DNA from 3 places in the Methylobacterium currus genome. Region 2 is predicted to be linked to each of the others. Evidence: predicted binding sites of a transcription regulator. Region 2 holds the regulator's gene; each other region holds the start of a gene.
What was found. Region 2 encodes PhoB, which activates phosphate uptake and scavenging genes when phosphate is short. Its sites were predicted from a motif close to TGTCATNNANCTGTCAT; they were not measured.
Positions count from the first base shown of each region.

Region 1: the regulator PhoB is predicted to act here: its motif matches at 3,471-3,487, upstream of DA075_RS28600 (YdcH family protein).
Region 3: the regulator PhoB is predicted to act here: its motif matches at 2,560-2,576, upstream of DA075_RS27515 (UDP-2,3-diacylglucosamine diphosphatase).

Region 1 covers NZ_CP028843.1:6,216,838-6,224,002, reverse strand. Annotated here, with positions in the region: gene DA075_RS28620 (tetratricopeptide repeat protein) at 179-1,060, opposite strand; gene DA075_RS28615 (5-(carboxyamino)imidazole ribonucleotide synthase) at 1,350-2,450, opposite strand; gene purE (5-(carboxyamino)imidazole ribonucleotide mutase) at 2,447-2,944, opposite strand; gene DA075_RS28605 (YdcH family protein) at 3,068-3,286, opposite strand; gene DA075_RS28600 (YdcH family protein) at 3,502-3,684, shown strand; gene DA075_RS28595 (acyl-CoA synthetase) at 3,838-5,484, opposite strand; gene DA075_RS28590 (substrate-binding domain-containing protein) at 5,650-6,663, opposite strand; gene DA075_RS28585 (hypothetical protein) at 7,017-7,165, shown strand, end outside.
Region 2 covers NZ_CP028843.1:2,844,559-2,851,723, forward strand. Annotated here, with positions in the region: gene pstS (phosphate ABC transporter substrate-binding protein PstS) at 1-19, shown strand, start outside; gene pstC (phosphate ABC transporter permease subunit PstC) at 242-1,219, shown strand; gene pstA (phosphate ABC transporter permease PstA) at 1,259-2,167, shown strand; gene pstB (phosphate ABC transporter ATP-binding protein PstB) at 2,196-3,008, shown strand; gene phoU (phosphate signaling complex protein PhoU) at 3,089-3,808, shown strand; gene phoB (phosphate regulon transcriptional regulator PhoB) at 3,879-4,580, shown strand; gene DA075_RS13310 (hypothetical protein) at 4,931-5,143, opposite strand; gene DA075_RS13315 (DUF305 domain-containing protein) at 5,325-5,570, shown strand; gene DA075_RS13320 (DUF3750 domain-containing protein) at 5,634-6,431, opposite strand; gene DA075_RS13325 (tellurite resistance TerB family protein) at 6,568-7,104, shown strand; gene DA075_RS13330 (DUF1206 domain-containing protein) at 7,117-7,165, shown strand, end outside.
Region 3 covers NZ_CP028843.1:6,004,281-6,011,445, forward strand. Annotated here, with positions in the region: gene thiD (bifunctional hydroxymethylpyrimidine kinase/phosphomethylpyrimidine kinase) at 1-539, opposite strand, end outside; gene thiE (thiamine phosphate synthase) at 536-1,240, opposite strand; gene DA075_RS27510 (DMT family transporter) at 1,373-2,356, opposite strand; gene DA075_RS27515 (UDP-2,3-diacylglucosamine diphosphatase) at 2,623-3,522, shown strand; gene DA075_RS27520 (glycosyltransferase family 4 protein) at 3,519-4,622, shown strand; partial or broken gene DA075_RS38435 (MFS transporter) at 4,771-5,361, opposite strand; gene DA075_RS37775 (hypothetical protein) at 5,386-5,598, opposite strand; gene DA075_RS27530 (DUF488 domain-containing protein) at 5,699-6,142, opposite strand; gene DA075_RS27535 (glycoside hydrolase family 25 protein) at 6,345-7,165, shown strand, end outside.

The sequences.
Region 1 (7,165 bases), 3.2 Mb from region 2:
GCCCTCGGGGTGAAGTTGAGTGTCTCACCCGCGGTCGACGCGGCCTAAACGCGCCCGCGGGGCGTGCCTCATCCCGTTCGTCTCTCCCGTCGAAGAATCGATCGAGCTTGGAGGTTCAACGAAAAGGCCCCCGACGCAGCGTCGGAGGCCTCGTTCATCCGCGAAATCCGCGCCGCCCCTACCGGAACAGCGACGCCATCCCGCCCTGCATCCGGCCCAGGCCCTGCTTGGCGACGGTGTTGCCCTGGTCGATGGCGACGGCGCGCTGGTAGCTTTCCAGCGCCTCCTGGCGGCGGTTGGACTTCTCGTAGGCGAGGCCCCGGTAGGCCCAGGAATCCGCGTCCTTGTTGTTGACGTTCAGCGCCGCGTTGTAGTCCTCGATCGCCTTGTCGTACTGGTTGGTGGCGATCAGGCTTTGGCCGCGGGCGGCGTAGGGCGCGGCCACGAAGGGGTTGCGGTCGATGGCGGCGTCGAAGTCGCCGATCGCGGCGCGATGCTGCCCCTGCGCCTGCCGCACCAGGCCGCGGGCGTGGTAGGCCTCCGCCGATTCCGGCGTCAGGCGGATCGCCTGGCTGAGGTCGCTGTAGGCGGCCTCGAAGTTCCCTTGCGCCCGCTGCAGGTTGGCGCGGCCGATATAGGCGGCGGTGTAGTTCGGGTCGGCGTTGATCGCCTTGGAGAAATCCTGCAACGCGGCGTCGTTGCGGCCCGACTGGCGGTAGGCCAGCGCCCGGTTGCCGTAGGCCGAGGCCGAGTTCGGGTCGAGCTGGATCGCCTTGGTGAAGTCGGCGATCGCCGAATCGAAGTTGCCTGCCCGGGCATAGGCCGCACCGCGGGTATTGTAGGCCGCCGCGTCGCTCGGGTTGCGCTGGATCACGTCCGACAGCGAGGCGATGTTGACCTCGGTGGCGCCGGACTTGTCGGCCTCGACCACCGCGAATTGCCGCGTCGCGGTCGCCCGGCTGACGGTGTCGCAGCCGGCGAGCGCCAGCGCGGTCAGCACGGTCGCCCCCAGCACCCGGGCCGCCGGTGTCACGCGGCTCAAGCCGATCACGTTGTTCATCGCCCGCTCCCCCGGGGCGGCGCATCCACGTCGCGCCGCGCACCTTCGCCATTCGCACGCACGCGCCGCTCTCGAAGCCGCGGTCCCGGTGCCGGACGACCATTCCGGATCGGGGTGAACGCCAGCTTAAAGGGCGATGCGTCCCCGACGCTTGTGCGGGCCGATGTGGCGAAGGTGTGGCTTCGCGCCTCCGCTAGGGCAGGGAAAGGCGCCGCGGGGCCTGTGTGTGGCCGGGAGGCCGCACCGCGAGGGCGGATCCGGAACCCGATCCCTCGGATTCCGGCGTCGCTCAAGGACCGGTCGTGACCCGGGTGACGTGGCCCATCTTGCGGCCGGACCGCGCCTCGCCCTTGCCGTAGAGGTGCAGGTGGCTCCCCGGCTCAGCGAGGATCCGGGTCCAGTCGTCGGCCTGATCGCCGATCAGGTTCAGCATCTCGACCGACCGGCCGGTGAGGGCCGGGCTGCCCAAGGGCCAGCCGCAGATCGCCCGGACGTGCTGGGCGAATTGCGAGGTCTCGGCCCCCTCGATGGTCCAATGGCCGGAATTGTGCACCCGCGGGGCGATCTCGTTGACCACCACGCTCGCCCGGCCATCCGCTCCGCGCACCAGGAACATCTCCACCGCCAGCACGCCGACATAGTCGAGGGCGTCCGCGATCCTGCGGGCGATCGCCGTCGCGTCCGCCGCGGTCTCCGGCGCCATGCCGGGGGCCGGCACGATCGTGCGGGCGAGGATGTGGTGGCGGTGCTCGTTGGCGCAGGGGCTGAAGGCCGAGAAGCGCCCCTGCGCGTTGCGGGCGGCCACCACCGACACCTCGGCCTCGAACGGCACGAAGCCTTCGAGGATGCAGGGCTGGTCGCGCAACGAGGCCATCACGGCGGCGGGATCGGCGACGGCGTCGCGGAGCATCACCTGCCCCTTGCCGTCATAGCCGAAACGCCGGGTCTTCAGCACCGCCGGCAGGCCGATCTCCCGCACGGCGTCGGCCAGCCCTGCGGCATCGTCCACCGCCCGGAACGGCGCCACCGGGATGCCGAGGCCGGCGACGAACGACTTCTCGGTCAACCGGTCCTGCGTCGTCGCCAGCGCCGAGGCGCTCGGATGCAGCGGCCGGCGCGCGGCCAGGATCTCGGCCGTCTGGCTCGGAATGTTCTCGAACTCGTACGTCACCACGTCGACGGACTCGGCGAAGGCCATGAGCGCCGCCGCGTCGTCGTAAGGCGCGACCGTGCGCCGGCCCGCCACCTCGAAGGCCGGACTGTCGGGATCGGGGCAGTAGATATGGCATTTCAGCCCGTACTGCGCCGCCGCGACCGCGATCATGCGGCCGAGCTGGCCACCGCCGATGATTCCGATGGTCGCGCCGGGCGCGATAGGGGGCGTGCTCACGGGGCGCTCGTATCCGGGTGCTCGGCCACCGCCGCGCTCTGGCGGGCGCGCCAGGCGTCGAGGCGCACGGCCAGATCGTCGTCGGTCAGGGCCAGGACGGCTGCGGCCAGCAAAGCCGCGTTGACGGCGCCGGCCCGGCCGATCGCCAGCGTGCCGACCGGGATACCGGCCGGCATCTGCACGATCGACAGGAGGCTGTCCTGGCCGGAGAGCGCCTTCGATTCGACCGGCACGCCGAAGACCGGCAGCGGCGTCATCGCGGCCGCCATGCCGGGCAGGTGGGCCGCACCCCCGGCGCCCGCGATCACCACGCGGAACCCCGCGGCCTTCGCGCCCTTGGCGAAGGCGACCAGCCGGTCAGGAGTGCGGTGGGCCGAGACGATGCGGGCCTCGTACGGAATGCCGAGCGCGTCGAGGGTCTCGGCGGCGTGGCGCATCGTGGCCCAGTCCGACTGGCTGCCCATGATCACCGCGACGGGGGGCGCTGCCGCCATCGTCAAGCGCATCCTCTAGAAAGCGCTGCAACGCCGCGAGCGGGCCGCAGCCGGTCCTGTCGCAGTAGCGGCGCATCGGCGTTCATGCAAGCAGGGCGCAAACGGCCCGGCTGCCCGAGCGCGTCAGGCGATGATGTCCGGGGTGAGCTGGTCTTCCAGGAAGGTGATGCGGTCGCGAAGGGCCAGCTTGCGCTTCTTGAGGCGCTGAAGCTGCAGGCGGTCGCCGGCCATGACCCCGGACAGGGCCTCGATCGCGTCGTCGAGGTCGCGATGCTCTTCCCGGAGCCGCGACAACTCGCTCTCGAATTCCGCCGCCGATTCCGCACTCAACTCGAACGCCATCGCCGCCCCAGCCCTGGAGATATGGAGCGGAGCATGAACCAGGGCCCGGCCTGCGGCAAGGGTGCGGTGCGGGAGTCGGCGGGGTTGTGCAGCGTCTCTCTCGGGCACGCCGCCCCAGCGGTGCATGACGCAGGTGCAGCAACAAATACCTTCGACACGCGCCGCGGGCTGTGGCAGGCTGGGTGTGTCACCTACATGACAGGAGGCAATGGCTGATGTCGCTGCACACGCATCTCTCCGAGCTCGAGCGTAAGCACGAAGCCCTGGAGCGTGAGATCCAGGACGCAATCACCCACCTCTCCACCGACGACTTGCGAATTGTAGAGCTTAAACGGCGAAAGCTTCACTTGAAGGATGAGATCAGTCGCCTGCGGACGTCCACCCGCGTGATGCACTAGCCCAGAAAAATCCTCTTGCGCCGCCGCGCCAGCGTTCGGCGCGGCGGCCCCTGATCCCGGCATCGCTTCGATCCGGGCGTGACGAAGAGAGCGGCGGGGCCCCCCGAGGAGAGCCCCCGGCCGGAAGGCCCCGCAGCCCCGTCACGGCGCCCGTCACAAGGCCTTGGCCATCTCCCGCAGCACGAATTTCTGCACCTTGCCGGTCGAGGTCTTCGGCAGCTCGGTGAAGACCACGTGCTTGGGCACCTTGAAGCCGGCGAGCGACTGGCGGCACCAGCCGATCAGCTCCTCGGCCGAGACCATCTCGGAGCCCTTCAGCTCCACGAAGGCGCAAGGGCACTCGCCCCATTTCTCGTCGGGCTTGGCCACCACCGCGGCCGCCGCCACCGCCGGATGCTTGAACAGGGCTTCCTCGACCTCGATCGACGAGATGTTCTCGCCGCCGGAGATGATGATGTCCTTCGAGCGGTCCTTGAGCTGGATGTAGCCGTCCGGGTGCTTCACCCCGAGATCGCCCGAATGGAACCAGCCGCCCCGGAAGGCGTCCTCGGTGGCCTTCGGGTTCTTGAGGTAGCCGCGCATCACCACGTTGCCGCGGAACATCACCTCGCCGAGGGTCTCGCCGTCGGCCGGGACCGGCTGCATCGTCTCGGGGTCGAGCACGTCGAGGGCTTCGAGCGGCGGGTAGCGCACGCCTTGGCGCGCCTTGCGGGCCGCCTGCTCGTCCTTGCTCAAGCCGTCCCAGTCGGCGTGCCACTCGTTCACCACCGCCGGGCCGTAGGTCTCGGTCAGCCCGTAGACGTGGGTGACGTCGAACCCGGCCTCGGCCATGCCGGCGAGCACGGCCTCCGGCGGCGGCGCCGCCGCGGTGAGGAACGAGACCCGGCGCGGCAGCGCCCGCCGCTCGGCCTCCGGCGCGTTGATGAGGAGGGACATCACGATCGGCGCGCCGCAGAGATGCGTGACGCCGTGATCCGCGATGGCGTCGTACATGGCCTTCGCCCGGACCTGCCGCAGGCAGACATGGGTGCCGGCCACCACCGACAGGGTCCAGGGGAAGCACCAGCCGTTGCAGTGGAACATCGGCAGGGTCCACAGATAGACCGGGTGCCGGCCGAGATTGCCCGCCACCACGTTGCCGACGGCGAGCAGCGACGCGCCGCGATGGTGGTAGACCACGCCCTTCGGGTCGCCGGTGGTGCCGGACGTGTAGTTGAGGGTGATCGCGTCCCACTCGTCGCCCGGCATCGCCCAGGCGTAAGCAGGATCGCCCTCGGCGAGGAAGGCCTCGTACTCGACCGCGCCGAGGCGCTCGCCCGGGCCGTCATAGTCGGGGTCGTCGTAGTCGATCACCAGCGGCGTGACGCCGGCCTGGCCTAAGGCCGGTCCCATGATGCGGGCGAATTCCCGGTCGGTGATCACCACCTTGGCCTCGCCGTGGTCGAGGCAGAAGGCGATGACCGCGGCGTCGAGCCTGGTGTTGAGGGTGTTGAGCACCGCGCCGGCCATCGGCACCCCGTAATGGCATTCGATCATCGCCGGGGTGTTGGCCAGCATCACCGCCACCGTGTCGCCCCGCCCGATGCCGCGGGCCCTCAAGGCCGAGGCGAGGCGCCGGCAGCGGGCGTAGAGGTCGCGGTAGCTGCGCGTCAGGCTTCCATGGATCACGGCCGTGTGGTCGGGGAAGACGGTCGCCGCCCGCTCCAGGAAGGTGAGGGGCGTGAGCGGCTGGTGATTGGCCGGGTTCCGGTCGAGGCCGTGGTCGTAGATCATCGAGGGGGCGGGCGAGGGGACGGTCATGGCGGCACTCTCCGGGTGGGGCACGGGGAGCGGTGTCGCACGCCCCTTGCGGCATGATGATCGGACCTTCGGTCGAATCAAGCGCGGCGATCGACGCCCGCCGCTCGACCTTCGGACCCGCGGCACCCGCTTCGGCGGAGGCTTGCGCGGGCGCCCTGCCGCCCGTCACCCCGGCAGGCGATATCCCGGAACATCCCCGATCCGCTCGCCCAGCAGCGCCTGCACGCGGTCGAGCCCGTCTCCCGGCAGCGAGGCGCTGGCGGCGAGATGGTAGACCTCCCAGCCGACCGGCACGAAGCCGAGCCCGAACCGTTCCGCCGCCGCCCGGGCGCCCAAGCCCGCATCGGCCGCACCCGACGCGATCACCGCCGCCACCGCCTGATGGGTGAATTCCTCCAATCCGTAGCCGGCGATCTCCTCGGGACGGATTCCGGTCCCGGCGAGCAGGCGGTCGAACCAGGCCCGGGTGCCCGAGCCCTTCTGCCGGTTGACGAAGCGGGCTTTCTTGGCGCGCAGGTCGTCGGGCGTCTCCAGGCCGAGCGGGTTGCCGGCGGCGACCAGCCATCCCTGCTCGCGCGCGAAGAGCGGACGCACCCGGAAGGCGGGATCGGCGACGAGGTCGGAGAAGGGCGGGCCGGCCGCTTCCGGCGCGATCGCCCCGCAATGGAAGCCCGCCGCGTCGGCCCGCCCGTCCATGAGCTGCACCACCGCGTCCCGGCTGCCCATCACGGCGATCTCGGCCTCGCCCCACTGCGCCAGCCCCTCCATCAGCAGGGGGTCGTGGCTCGCCGCCACCGTGAGGCGCCGCGGATGGTGGAGCAGCGCGGCGAGGCGGGCCTGCATTGCCCGCGCCTCGCGGGCGAGCGGCTGGGCCAGGCCCGCGGCCGCGCTCGCCAGGGCGTCGTGCAGGGCGGCGCCGGTCTCGGTCAGCGTGGTGCCGTAGCCGCGGGTCTTGCGCACGAGCGGCCAGCCGACCGCCGCCTCAAGCGCCCGGACGCGCTCCCAGGCGGCGCGGTAGGACAGGCCGATCTCGGTGGCCGCGCCCTGCACCGAGCCGGTCCGGGCGATGGCGCGCAGCAGCGCGAAGGTGTCGGCGACGGCGATGCGCGCCTGCCCGATCCGCAGCGAGCCGCCGAGCCCGAGCCCGACCGCAGGACCGTCATCGGCCGGTATCGTCATGGCGAGCCCCTTGTCGTGTTCGTCCGCCTGCCGCGTCTGAGCCCCGGGGACGGCCCTCCGCCGAGCATGACGGGGGGCGCGGCCCGGTCCGGCATCTGCGGCAAAGCTCTCTCCGTATTGGAAGCATACGTTTTATTGATGCGTCTGTAACGGCATCGTACCGCCGATAGCCTGGCGCTCGGCACGGAGCGTGCGCCGGCTTCATGCCGGTGCGCCTCGGCTGCGAGGCCCGCAGGGACGCAGACGACCGCATGATGCATCCGGAGCTTCTCCCCCCGCCGCGGAATCCGGCCCGCGCCCGGCCCGATCGGCGGACGGCCGTGACGCCCGCGGGGAGGGCGCGTGGAGGCCGGGTGGTCCCCCTGCCGGCGGAGTGGATCCGTGCCGGCGGCCTGCGCGCCTTCCGGGCCGATGCCGGTTATCTCGGCCGCTCGATCGCGGCGCTCAAGCTCTATCTCACCCTGGTCGTAAGCCAGGATGCAGCCGGCAGCGATCCGGCGCC
Region 2 (7,165 bases):
GCCCGTCCTCGGCATGTAACCCGGTCGGTCCGACCCTCTAGAACCGGGAGGGCGGGAATCCCGCTCTCCCACTTCCGCCGGCGCAGGATGCGGCGAGGCCGGGCGACCGCGCCCGGCCTCGCCGCTCCCGGGCCCGCGCGGCGCTTGAGGAAAGCCGAGATCCCGCCGCCCGCCGGATCGCGTCCGACTCGCCTCGATCCGCCGAGCGCGCTAGAGGCCGCTCACTCCAAGGGAAACCCGGATGGTCGCGTTGTCTGAGAACGTCGCTGTGGCGGCGAGGCCCGAAATCGCCCGCCGCGCCCCCCCAAGCCCCGTGGGCGACCGCATCTTCCGCGCCGCCGCCCTCGCGTCGGCGCTGCTCGTGCTGCTGGTGCTCGCCGGCATCCTCGCCTCGATCGCCTATGGCGGCTGGCCCGCCTTCCAGGCCTTCGGCCCGGGCTTCCTCGTCTCCAGCGCCTGGAATGTCGGGCGCGAGGAATACGGCGCGCTCGTCGCCATCATCGGCACCCTCGTGTCGGCGCTGCTCGCCCTCGTCATCGGCGTGCCGATCTCGCTCGGCATCGCGATCTACCTGACCCAGCTCTGCCCCGGCTGGGCCCGCCGCCCGGTCTCGATGACGATCGAGCTGCTCGCCGCGGTGCCGAGCATCATCTACGGCATGTGGGGCCTGTTCATCTTCGCGCCGCTCTTCGCGCGCTTCGTGCAGATCCCGGTCTCGAACGTCGTCGAGGGCATGCCGATCGTCGGCAGCCTGTTCTATGCCCAGGTGCCCTCCGGCGTCGGCGTCCTCACCGCCGGCATCATCCTGGCGATCATGATCGTGCCCTTCGTCGCCTCGATCACCCGCGACATGCTGGACCAGATCCCGACCGTCCTGCGCGAGAGCGCCTACGGCATCGGCTGCACCACCTGGGAGGTCGTGCGCCACGTCCTGATCCCGCAGGCCTCGGTCTCGATCATCGGGGCGATCATGCTGGGCCTCGGCCGCGCGCTCGGCGAGACGATGGCGGTCACCTTCGTGATCGGCAACGCCAACCGCCTCTCGGCCTCGATCTTCGATCCGGGCTCGACCATCGCCTCGCGCATCGCCAACGAGTTCAACGAGGCCGACGGCCTGCAGCTCAGCTCGCTGATGGCGCTCGGCTGCATCCTGTTCGTCGTCACCTTCATCGTGCTCATCATCGCCCGGCTGCTGGTGCGCCGCGCGAAGGTGGCCTGATCCCAAGATCGTCTCAAGATCATCGCAGGACACCTCCCGATGAACGCCTCCCCCGCCGCGGTCCAGGGCTCCGCCCCCGCCGCTCCCGCCCCGCAGGAATGGGGCCGGGTCCGCGCCGGCCGCCGCACCGCCGACAAGCTCCTGATCGTGTCCTGCACCGTCGCGACCGCGCTCGGCGCGGTGGTGCTCGGCTCGATCCTGCTGATGCTCATCATCGAGGGCGTGCGCGGCTTCACGCCGGCCCTGTTCACCCAGGTCACCCCCGGCCCCGGCTCCGAGGGCGGCGGCATCGCCAACGCGATCCTCGGCAGCCTGGTGATGACGGCGCTCGGCATCGCGGTGGCCACGCCCGTCGGCGTGCTGGCCGGGACCTACCTCGCCGAGTACGGCCGCACCTCGAAGCTCGCCGACATGATCCGCTTCCTCAACGACATCCTGCTCTCGGCGCCCTCGATCCTGATCGGCCTGTTCGTCTACACCCTGATGGTGCGGCCGATGGGCGGCTATTCGGGCTGGGCCGGCGGCGTGGCGCTCGCCATCATCGCGACGCCGGTGATCGTGCGCACCACCGAGGACATGCTGCGCCTGGTGCCCGGCACCCTGCGCGAGGCCGGCGCGGCGCTCGGCGCCCCGTTGTCGATCGTGATCCGCAGCGTCACCTGGCGGGCGGCGCAGTCCGGCATCGTCACCGGCGTGCTCCTCGCGCTCGCCCGCATCGCCGGCGAGACCGCGCCGCTGCTCTTCACCGCGCTCAACAACAATTCCTGGTTCAGCCCCAACCTGATGGGCGGCGTCGCGAACCTGCCGGTGATGATCTACCAGTTCGCGTTGTCTCCTTACGAGAACTGGCGCCAGCTGGCCTGGGCCGGCGCGCTCCTCATCACCGTCACCATCCTGGGCCTGTCGATCGTGGCCCGCCTCGTCCTGAGCGGCCCGAAGGGGCGCTGACCGTCATACCCTGCTTGGAGACAACCCGATGAGCGCCACCGCCACCGCCGTGCCGGTCGTGGGCCAGAGCACGGCCGACGAGTCCGCCCCGATCCGCCTCGCCGTCAAGGACCTGAGCTTCTACTACGGCGACTTCAAGGGGTTGAAGAACATCAACCTCAACTTCCTCGACCGCCAGGTCACGGCGCTGATCGGGCCGTCGGGCTGCGGCAAGTCTACCCTGCTGCGGACCTTCAACCGCATCTACAGCCTCTATCCGGACCAGCGCGCCGAGGGGCAGATCCTGCTCGACGGCCGCAACATCCTGGATCCGTCGATCGACCTCAACGAGCTGCGCGCCCGGGTCGGCATGGTGTTCCAGAAGCCGACCCCGTTCCCGATGTCGATCTACGACAACATCGCGTTCGGCATCCGGCTCTACGAGCGCCTCGGCAAGGCCGACCTCGACAACCGCGTCGAGGAGGCCCTGCGCAAGGGCGCGCTGTGGGACGAGGTGAAGGACAAGCTCAAGCAGTCCGGCATGGGCCTGTCCGGCGGCCAGCAGCAGCGCCTCTGCATCGCCCGCACGGTGGCGCAGCGCCCGGAAGTGATCCTGTTCGACGAGCCGACCTCGGCCCTCGACCCGATCTCGACCGGCCGCATCGAGGAGCTGATCGAGCAGCTGCGGACCGAGTTCACCATCGCCATCGTCACCCACAACATGCAGCAGGCGGCGCGCATCTCGCAGTTCACCGCCTTCATGTATCTCGGCGAGCTGATCGAGTTCGGGCCGACCAACCGGCTGTTCATGAACCCGTCGAAGCGCCAGACTCAGGACTACATCACCGGCCGGTTCGGCTGAGACCCGACGCCTCGTTGCGCCGGCCCGGCCCGGGCCGGTGCTGACCGTAAGCTCCACCTCATCGCGGGGAGTCACCCCTCATGTCGAGCCACATCGTCACCTCCTACGATCAGGAGCTGCAGAACCTGCGGCGCAGCATCGCCGAGATGGGCGGCATCGCCGAGAAGATGGTGGCCGATTCCGGCCAGGCGCTCCTGCGCCGCGACGCCGCCCTCGCCCAGGCGGTGATCGCCGTCGACCAGCGCCTCGACGGGCTGCAGCGCGAGATCGAGGAGAAGGCCATCCTCCTCATCGCCAAGCGCCAGCCGATGGCGGTGGACCTGCGCGAGACGATCTCGGCGATCCGCGTCTCGGGCGATCTCGAGCGCATCGGCGACCTCGCCAAGAACGTCGCCAAGCGCGTCGTCGCCATCGCCGACCAGGTCCAGCTGCAGAAAGTCGTCGTCGGCGTGGAGCACATGAACGAGCTGGTCCAGGGCCAGCTCAAGGACGTGCTCGACGCCTACGCCACCCAGGACACCGTCGCCGCCCTCGACGTCTGGGCCCGGGACGGCGGCATCGACGCGCTCTACACCTCGCTGTTCCGCGAGCTCCTGACCTACATGATGGAGGATCCGCGCAACATCACGTTCTGCACGCACCTCCTGTTCTGCGCCAAGAACGTCGAGCGCATCGGCGACCACACCACCAACATCGCCGAGACCATCCACTATCTCGCCACCGGCGAGACGCTGCCGACCGACCGTCCCAAGAACGACGGCTCGAGCTTCGCCACCCTCGATCCCCAGCCGGAGGCCTGACGGGTCGGCCCGCGCCCGGGCTCGACCCCGGCCCGGGCCACCCTCCGGCCCCCTGCCCGAAGTGCCCCGCATGAGTACCCGTATCCTGATCGTCGAGGACGAGGAGGCGCTGACCCTCCTCCTGCGCTACAACCTCGAGGCCGAGGGCTTCGAGGTCGACGCCGTCGCCCGGGGCGACGAGGCGGATATCCGCCTGCGCGAGCAGGTGCCCGACCTCGTCCTCCTCGACTGGATGATGCCGGGCCTGTCCGGCATCGAATTGTGCCGGCGCATCCGCGCCCGCCGCGAGACCGAGCGGCTGCCGGTCATCATGCTGACGGCGCGGGGCGAGGAGGGCGACCGGGTGCGGGGCCTGGCCACCGGCGCCGACGACTACATCGTCAAGCCGTTCTCGGTGCCCGAGCTTCTGGCGCGGGTGCGGGCGCTCCTGCGCCGGTCCAAGCCCGCCCACGTCGCCGACCTCCTGGTCGCCGGCGACATCGAGCTCGACCGGGTCAGCCACCGCGTCCGCCGCGACGGGCGCGAGCTGCATCTCGGCCCGACCGAGTTCAAGCTGCTCGAATTCCTGATGCAGAGCCCAGGAAGGGTCTTCTCGCGCGAGCAGCTTCTCGACGGGGTCTGGGGCCACGACGTCTATATCGACGAGCGCACCGTCGACGTGCATATCGGCCGCCTGCGCAAGGCGATCAACCGCGGCCGCGACGCCGACCCGATCCGCACCGTTCGCGGCTCCGGCTATTCCTTCGACGAGATGTTCGCACACGAGCCGTGAGGGCCAGCTTCGCGGTCGCTTGCGCGGAACCGACGCTTCGGCTGCTCACCGGCCCGGTGACCCGCGCGGGTCGGACGCCGAGCGGATGCCTCGCTCCGATTGGTTCTCCCACCTGCGCCCTCATCCGAGAGCCTGTTCGAGTTGGCCAACCGAACCGATACCCTCCTCGTCATCCCGACGCTCGCCGAAACGCGAGAGCCCGGATCCATGACTGCCGACGGCGCAAGACCGAGCGGAAAGCCTTCCGCCTCTTCCTGAGTCGTCAGCGCTGAGGGATCCCGGCTTTCGCTACGCGGCCCCGGGATGACCGGGAGGGGATGGAAGTGGAGAAAGATCCATCGAACAGGCTCTCAGGCCAGCCGCGGCTCCGGAACCGGGCGCGACCGCAGCACCGGGGCCACGGCGTCCCGCTCGTCCTGATGCGCTTCCCGCGCGGCGAGCGGCAGCTCGACCGGCGGAAACAGGTCCTGCAGCCCGCGCGAGACGCCGGTGAGGACCGGGGCGAACGAGCCGGCAAGCGGGGAAGGGGCCGCGTCGGCCTTGACGAATCGGGAGCTGGACATGGGGCAGTGCGAACCTCGGGGCCAGTCTCAACGCACCGCACCATGGTTTGGTTCACGGCCGGCGTTCCGATGATCCTCGGATCCGCACATCGATGCGAAGGCGCAACGTAGGCCGTCGTGGCGCGCAGGACCCGTCACGGATGGGGTGAGGAAGGACCTCGCGCAGGAGCGATCCGTCACGATGCTCGTCCGGCCCTTCGCAGACGCCACGGTTTGGCGCGCCGCCCTGCCCGGGCTTCTCCGCAGCGCCTTCTCGGCCCTGGTGAGCCGCCACCATGCCGGCGCCGTGCGGATGGTCGATCAGGCCGTGGGCCAGGCCGGCGACCCGTGGGTGCGCCCCCTCTCCCGCACCATCCGCCACCAGCGGCGCGGGGAGACCGGCCTGATCACGGGGCTCCGGGTCTCGCGGCGGCGGCTCGCAACCTGATGCTGCCGAATGGCCAGGTTTCGGGGGGGCGTGCGCGGCCCGGCCGGGCCGTGAGGATCCCGCTCAGCTCCGCGCCGTCGGGGCGATCAGGGTCTCGGTCGCACCGGCCGGATCCATGCCGATGCGGCCCCAGCCCGGCAGCTTCAGGGCCGGGCGGCGCAGGTCGAGTCCCGCCACCGCGCCGAGGATGTTCACCTCGATCCCCTCGACCCAGCCGAGGGTGAGGCCGAGATAGCCGCGGGCCGAGAGCTGCAAACCGGTGCGGCTCGGCGTCCGGGCGATCAGGCGCTCCGAAAAATCCTTGCCGAGGGCCGTCGGTGGCAGCGCCACCGCGAGGTCCGGCACCGCCCGCAGCACGTGGGCCACGAAGGTGTTGGAGTTCGGCCCCGGCCAGGCGCTGTAGCTGCCGGCCTTGGCATACGGATAGGCTGCGACCGCCGCGTGGATGCGCGGCACGGCCCGCGCCGCCGCCTCGCCGTCGAGGGCGAGCACCACCTGCGGCGGGTTGCCGAACCAGCGCGCATCGGCCGCGTAGGCGTCCTTGCGCACCGGCAGGCCCCACCCGACGACGTCGTAGCGGGTGTAGCGCGACGCGCCCGCCTCCTTGACGACGATCCAGGTGTGATGGGCGAAGATGCCCCGCCAGCGTCCGACCCGGGCAGCGTAGATCCGCACGCTCGCCTCCGGCGCGGCCGTGGCGGCGGGCAGGAGCCGGGCGCTCGACCAGTCGGCGGTGGTCCAGTCGGGGGCGAGGTCGTCGCGGCTCCACCACCACAGGGCGTGGGCGGCGAGCGGCAGCAGGAACAGGAGGATGAGCGCGAGCACGAGCGTGCGCGCGAGCCAGGCCAGGGCGAGGAGCATGGCCGGAGAGATGGCGCGCCGAGCGTGGCAGGGCAACCGGCGCGGCGATCGATCCGCAGCGATCGATCCGTCCTGCTCGAACCGGAGCCGGGCGAGACCGTTGTCGGCAAAGAAGCGAGTCGGACGGGAGGGCGCGATGGCCGAAGTGAAACGGGTGCTGGACGCCCTGGTGCGGAGTCGCCGCGGCGGGCTCGCGGCCTCCGCGGCCCTCGGCGGGCTGGCGCTGATCGCCGGGCTCGCCCTGCGGGCGACGCAAGCCGACGCGACTGCGGGGCCGGGGACGGGCACGCAACCGTCCGGGAAACCCTTCGATGCCGGGGCGCTGAGCGACGACGAGGCGACGCTCTGCCTGCGCATCATGGTGGCGGCGTCGGCTGCCGACGGGCTGATCGATGCCCGCGAGCGCGAGCGGCTCGACGCGGCGGTCGCCGAATCCGGCCTCGACCTCGCCGGCCGGCAATGGCTTGCCCGCGAGCTGGAGGACCCGGCGACGATCGACGAGATCGCCGACCGGGTACAGGATCCCGGGGCGGGCGCCCGGATCTATGCTGCGGCCCGCCTCGCCATCGACCCCGACACGATGCAGGAGCGCACCTTCCTGCGCCAGCTGGCCGAGGCCCTCGACCTCGACGAGACGGCGGTGGCCCGGGTCGAATCCGGCCTCGCAGCCTGACCGGAGACTCCCATGCGCCGAGGATCCGGGCATCCAAGCGGCCGGCAAGCCCTCGAACTGC
Region 3 (7,165 bases), 3.2 Mb from region 2:
CGGGGGCCGAGCGCCAGGAGGCGCCGCCCCTGGTCGAGCATCGCCGCCTCGGTGCCGGCGACCCCCTCCCCGAGCAGCACCGCGGCTTCCGGCAGGTTCGGCGTCAGCACCGCGGCATGGGGCAGGAGCTTGCGGCGCAGGGCCTCGACGGCGTCGTCGGCGAGCAGCCGGTCGCCGCTCGTCGCCACCATCACCGGATCCAGCACCAGGGGCAGGCCGGCGGCGTAGCGGGCGAGGTTTTCCGCCACCGCGGCGATCACGGCCGAGCGCGACAGCATGCCGATCTTCACCGCCCTCACGTCGAGGTCGGTGAAGACGCTCTCGATCTGACGGGCGACGAATTCCGGGTCGACGTCGTGGATCGCCTGCACGCCGCGGGTGTTCTGGGCGGTGAGCGCGGTGATCACGCTGGCGCCGTAGACGCCGAGGGCCGAGAAGGTCTTGAGGTCGGCCTGGATGCCCGCGCCGCCGCCGGAATCCGAACCCGCGATCGTGACGGCGATCCTGCCGGACCCCGATATCGTCCCGAGCCCGCTCATGCCGCGCCTCTCGCCGCGAGGGCCCCGTCGATCACGGCGCGCAGGTCGCGCGCCCGCGCCTCGACGTCGCGGCCGGTGCCGAACAACGCCGAGATCAGCGCGATTCCGTCCGCGCCCGCCCCGATCGTCGCGGCGGCGTTGCTGCGGTCGATCCCGGCGATCGCCCCGACCGGCAGGCCGGCGCCGCGGGCGAGGCGCGCCCGGAAGACGATGCGGTTGAGCCCGTCGAGCCCGACCGGCGGGTCCGGGTTGTCCTTGCTGGTGGTGGAAAAGACGCCGCCGATGCAGGCGTAATCCACCGGCAGCCGGTAGAGCTCGTCGGCCTGGGCGGCATTCTTGACGGTGAGCCCGACGATCGCCCCGCGGGGCAGAAGCCGCTTAGCGTCGGCCGGGTGCAGGTCCTCCTGGCCGAGATGCACGCCCTCGACGCCGGCGGCGAGCGCGAGATCCACCCGGTCGTTGACGAGGAGCGGCACGCCGCTCCCCTGAAGCGCCGCGTGGATCCGGCGCAGGCGCGCGACGGTCTCGCGGGCGTTGGCAATGGTCTTCTCGCGGTATTGCAGCAGGGTGCAGCCCCCGGCCGCCGCCTCCGCCGCCATCCGGGCGAGGTGATCGGCGTCGCCGCCGCAGACCCCGACATCGAGGAGGCCGTAGAGCCGCAGATCGACCGGCACGGCCGCGTGCCCACCGTCAGGCTTCACGGGCGGGCTCCCGGTGCGGGCGGGCGGGGGCGTGCGGGCATGGAGCGCTTCCCTGCTGGGCCCGGGGCTGCGGGCCGATATGCATGCCCCCCGGAGTAAGGGCGAGCGAGCGCGGGCGTCAACGGCCCGTGATCAGCCGGCCCGCGCCCCTCCGGCTGCCGCCTCGCGGGCCCGCTCCACCACCAGGCGCCGCTCGCGCCAGACCACGAACACGCCGGCCGCCGCCACGATGCCGCCGCCGAGCGCGATCGAGGCCGTGGGGAGCTGGCCGAACACGAACCAGCCGATCAGCACCGACCACAGCATGGTGGTGTACTCGAAGGGCGCGACCAGCGAGGCGTCGCCGTGGCGGTAGCTCTCGGTGAGCAGGATCTGGCCGATGCCGCCGAGGACGCCGACGACCACGAACAGCGCCAGATCCGACCAGCCGGGCATCCGCCAGCCCAGGACCAGGGTCGAGAGGCCGAGGAGCGAGGTGAACAGGAAGAAGTACAGCACGATGGCGCCGGTGCGCTCGGTGCCGGTGAGCTTGCGCACCTGGATCGTCGCCGCCGCCGAGCAGCCCGCCGCCAGGATCGCGAACAGCGCGCCCGTCGACCCGCCACCGCCGGCCCCGCCGAATTCGAGGTGCGGGGCGAGCGTGATCAGCACGCCGAGGAAGCCGACGGAGACGCCGGCCCAGCGATAGGCCTGGACCCGCTCGTGCAGCACGATCGCGGCCAGCACCACCACGAGGAGCGGCGAGGCGTAGCCGATCGCCACGGCGTCGGAGAGCGGCAGGAACGAGAGGCCGGCGAAGCCCGCGAACATGCCGCAGGCGCCGATGATGCTGCGCAGCACGTGGCCCTTGAGGTTCCGGGTCGCCACCGCCTCCCGCACGCCGCCCTGCCAGCGCAGCCACATCAGCAGCGGCGCGATCGCGATGAAGGAGCGGAAGAACACGATCTCGCCGGTCGGGAACCGGTCGGCCAGCGTCTTGACCCCGGCGGACATCAGCGTGAAGGCGAGGGCCGACAGAACCTTGAGCCCGATGCCGAGATAGGGCCGGGCGGCCGCGCGCCCCGACGCGCCAGATCCGGTGACCGACCGGCCGGGGACGACGAGGGGGGCTGCCATGGGCGGGGCGCTTTTCTCAAGGTCGGGAAAGTGGCCGCGGCCGCGGGAACGCGACGGGGCAATGGTTCAGAACCACGAATCGCCACGGCCGAGGTAGAGGCCGGTGCGGGCGCCTGACCTGCGCAATCCGCATGATGTGGATTAAGCCTCCGCAAACGAATTCGAGTCCCGATCCCCGGCCAAGGTTCCGTGTGCGACGTCCACGTCATCAAAGTGATACGCGAATAGGGTTTGGCTGGCGCGAGACGCCGCCAAGGAGATTGCACGTGGCCGAGGACGCCGACGCGCTGCGCGTGCGAACCCTGTTCCTCTCGGATATCCATCTGGGGACCAAGGGCTGCCAGGCCGAGCTGCTGCTCGACTTCATGCGCGAAGTGGATGCCGACGAGATCTACCTGGTCGGCGACATCGTCGACGGCTGGAAGCTGCGCTCGGGCTGGTACTGGCCGCAGGCGCATAACGACGTCGTGCAGAAGCTGCTTCGGAAGGTGCGCAAGGGATCTCGCCTGGTCTACGTGCCGGGCAACCACGACGAGTTCCTGCGCGACTTCCTCGACATGCATTTCGGCGGCATCGAGATCCAGGATCAGGTGCTGCACGAGGCGGCGGACGGCAAGCGCTACCTCGTCATCCACGGCGACCAGTTCGATCTCGTGGTGCGCCATGCCCGCTGGCTGGCTCTGCTCGGCGACGGCGCCTACACGGCGGCGCTGTTCGTCAACACCCATCTCAACTGGGTGCGCCGGCGCCTCGGCCTGACCTACTGGTCGCTGTCGGCCTGGGCCAAGCTGAAGGTGAAGAACGCCGTCAACTTCATCGGCCGGTTCGAGGAATTCCTGATCGCCGAGGCCCGGCGGGCCGAGGCCGACGGGGTGATCTGCGGCCATATCCATCATGCGGCGAGCCGCATGGTCGGCGACATGCACTACCTCAACACCGGCGACTGGGTGGAATCCTGCACGGCGGTCGTCGAGCATTACGACGGCACGATGGAGGTGATCCGCTTCGCCGAGTGGAAGCGCGCCCACGCCGAGGCCCCCACGCCCCTCACCTCGCGCAGCCGCCCGGCCACCCTGGTCGAAGAGCTGGCGCCCGCCGCGCGCAACTCCCTGCCCGCCTCCCCGGCCCCCGGCGCCGGCCCTCACAGCACCCGGGCCGTCGCGTGAGGCTCCTCGTCGCGACCGATGCCTGGCACCCGCAGGTCAACGGCGTCGTCCGCTCCCTCGAGCACATGGTCGCGGCGGGGCGCCGGCGTGGCCACGACCCGGTGATGCTGACGCCCCTCGAGTTCGCCAGCGTGCCGCTGCCGGGTTATTCCGAGATCCGGCTCTCCCTGGTCACCGCCCGCGGCGTCGCGGCCCGCTTCCCGAGCCTCGCCCCGACCCACGTCCACATCGCCACCGAGGGGCCGATCGGGCTCGCCACCCGCCGGGTCTGCCTGGCGCAGGGGCGCCCCTTCACGACCAGCTACCATACCCGCTTCCCCGAATACCTCGCCGCCCGCCTGCCGGTGCCGGAACGCTGGAGCTATGCCTGGCTGCGCCGCTTCCACGGCGCCGCGAGCGGCACGATGGTGAGCACGCCCTCGCTGGAGCGCGACCTCGCCGGGCGCGGCTTCACCCGGCTGATGCGCTGGACCCGCGGCGTCGACACCGACCTCTTCCGCCCCCGCGACGGCGAGGCGCCGCCCGACGCGCTCGCCGGTCTGGCCCGGCCGTTCTTCCTGTTCGTCGGGCGGCTCGCCGTGGAGAAGAACGTCGAGACCTTCCTGCGCCTCGACCTGCCCGGGACCAAGCTCGTCGTCGGCGACGGGCCGGACCGGGCGCGGCTGTCCGGCATCGATCCCGGCGCGCGCTTCCTCGGCACCCTGACGGGCGAGGCGCTGGCGCGGGTGTATTCCGCGAGCGACGTCTTCGTCTTCCCGAGCCTGACCGACACCTTCGGCATCGTCCTGCTCGAGGCGCTGGCGAGCGGCCTGCCGGTGGCAGCCTACCCGGTGACCGGCCCTCTCGACGTGATCGGCGGCACCACGGTCGGAATTCTCGACCCCGATCTCGGCGCCGCGGCCCGCGCGGCGCTCGCGATCCCGCGCGAGGCCTGCCGGACGGAGGCCCTGCGCTACACCTGGGAAGCGAGCGCCGACCAGTTCTACGGCAATATCGAGGCCGCCCATGCGGATGGCGCGACGGCGCAAAGGCGCCGACGGATCGGGTTGCCGCTGCCGGGCGAGGCGCCGGCGCCGCTGCCGCGGGTGGGTGAGAGATAATGCAGCCGGGCACCGCGCAGGCGGGCTGCCTTCGGCGCCCGACCCCGGGATGCGTGCGGCGCGATCGCGCGCGCCGCTGTGATTCGACCCTCAGCGCGAGGCTCGGCCGTGGTTCCTGCGCCACGCGACGGACCCGCGGCCGCAAGCTGAACAGGAGGCCGAACGCCACCACCGAGATCGCCAGGACCAGCCACGGGGCGGCATGGGGACCGGCCCTCGTCACGATGGCGGCGAAGACCGGGGGCGCGGCGGCGAAGGAGAGGTTGAGCGGCACCGCCAGGCGCGCCGAGGCGCGCGCATACGTGCCGGAGGGGAAGATCTGCAACGGGAGCGTGGCGCGGGTGATGGCACCGACGCCGCTGGCGACGCCGTAGAGCGTGGCGAAGAGCATGGCGCCGGCGAAGGTGCTGGTCATCAGCAGGACGACGAAGCTCAGCGGGAACAGTGCATAGGCGGCGAGGCCGAGGACGAAGCCCGACCAGCGCCGGCCGCCGAGGACATCGACCATGCGCCCCGCCCATTGGGCGATGCCGATGAAGGAGGCCGCCGCCAGCGCGCCGGCATGGTTGAGCCCCGCGGCCTCGAACAGGATGATGAAGGTGAGGGCGAAGCCCCAGGTGAAGAAGCCGCTCGCCGCGAAGCTCAGGGCGAGAAGGATGAAGCGCGCCCGGTCGATGCGGGCGGGCTCGGCGGTTCTCCGCGCCGGGTCGTTTCCCCGGCCGCCGCGCGAGCGCCGCATGCAGCGGCACGCAGACGAGCAGCATCAGGACACGTGGGCCAGCGTCGTCGCGCGCCAGCCCCATTGGGCCTGCAGGAGCCCCGGGGCCTGCAGGAGCCCCGAGAGCGGCCAGACGATCGTCGAGGTCAGCCCGCCGGCCAGGACCAGCACGCCGAGCGCCTGGCGCGCCGTCCCGCCGGCGATCTCGGTCACGCAGAGGGCGGCGACGGCACGGGCCGTCGGTGACGGGATGAGCATCGGAGGAAAATGATCGCACCGGGGACGCCGGCATGGTGCGGCGTGGCGGTTCATGGGTCCAGTCGAATCGGCGAGCAGCACCGAGGGCGGCGCTCGCGCCTTACGCGAACAGGTCCACCACCTCGAACCCCCTCCCCGCCAGCCGCTCGCTCAGGACCCGCCGGTGGCATCTTTCCGGGTCGCGCTCGAAGCAGAGCAGGCAGGTCGGCCCGACGGCGGCCAAAGCCGCCAGCTCGTCGAGGGCAGCCTCGCCCGTGGCCGTGTCCAGCACCTCGTCGCAGTAGATCCGCCGCATCAGCCCGGCATCGTGCGCGCGGGCCGCCTCACGGCCGGCCTTCGGCGTGCCGAGGCTGCGCAGATGCGCGTAACCGATCCCGGCCTCGGCGAGGCCGGCCGCCAGGGCGCTCTTCGAGAAGCCGCGCTTGCGCGACAGGGCCACCGCCCGCACATCGGCCAGGGTCGCCACGCCGGCATCGCGCAAGGCGGCGGTGAAGCGCTCGGAGTCCGCGCCTTCGTAACCGATGGTAAACAGAACCTTGGCCATTCCCCGCCCCGACAAACATCTTTTCCATCCAGGGCTTATGCCCGATGGACGAGGTCGGGGCGAGCCTCGCGGCTGCCCTACGTGGCTTATTGGCCACGCGTTTCGAAATTCCGTTCAGATCCCGTCAAGCTTCCATTAACCGGCCCCACCGCATCGAATAGCCATAGTGTTCCGCGTCAAGTCAGGCCGCGCCCCGATGCCGATGGAGTCGACGATCCCCTCCGCCCCGTGGTCCTCCGTGGTGTCGCGCGGCGTCCGATGGAGCAAGCGCGCGCTGGCGGCGGCCAGCCTCGCCGCGCTGACGGCCTGCGCCGGCGGGGGCGCCGACTTCTACCCGACCAAGGGCGACGTGAAGCCCCATCCGGGCGTCGCCCGGGCCAAGAACCATCCGATCCAGGGCATCGACGTCTCGAAGTGGCAGGGTCCGATCGACTGGACCTCGGTGCGGGGCGCCGGCACCCAGTTCGCCTACATCAAGGCGACCGAGGGCGGCGACCATGTCGACGAGCGCTTCCGCGAGAACTGGGACGGCGCCGGCCGGGCCGGGGTGCCGCGGGGGGCCTACCACTTCGTGTTCTGGTGCCGCTCGGCCAAGGACCAGATGGACTGGTTCAAGCGCAACGTCCCCAACGACCCGACCGCCCTGCCTCCGGTCCTCGACGTCGAGTGGAACGGCCACTCGCAGACCTGCCCGAAGAAGCTGCCGAAGGCCCAGGCCCTCGCCATGACCGAGTACATGCTGCGGGAGATGGAGGCCTATACGGGTAAGCGGCCGATCATCTACACCGACATCACCTTCCACAAGGACGTGCTGGAGGGCGAGCTGCCGGATTACCCGCACTGGGTCCGCTCGACCGCGGCCGAGCCGGAGCAGCGCTACGCCAACCGCGACTGGATGCTGTGGCAGTTCACCTCGACCGGGCGCGTTCCGGGGGTGCGCGGCGACGTCGACCGCAACGCCTTCTACGGCTCCAAGGCCGAGTGGGCCTCGTTCCTGGCCACCGACTGCGATCCGCGCCACCA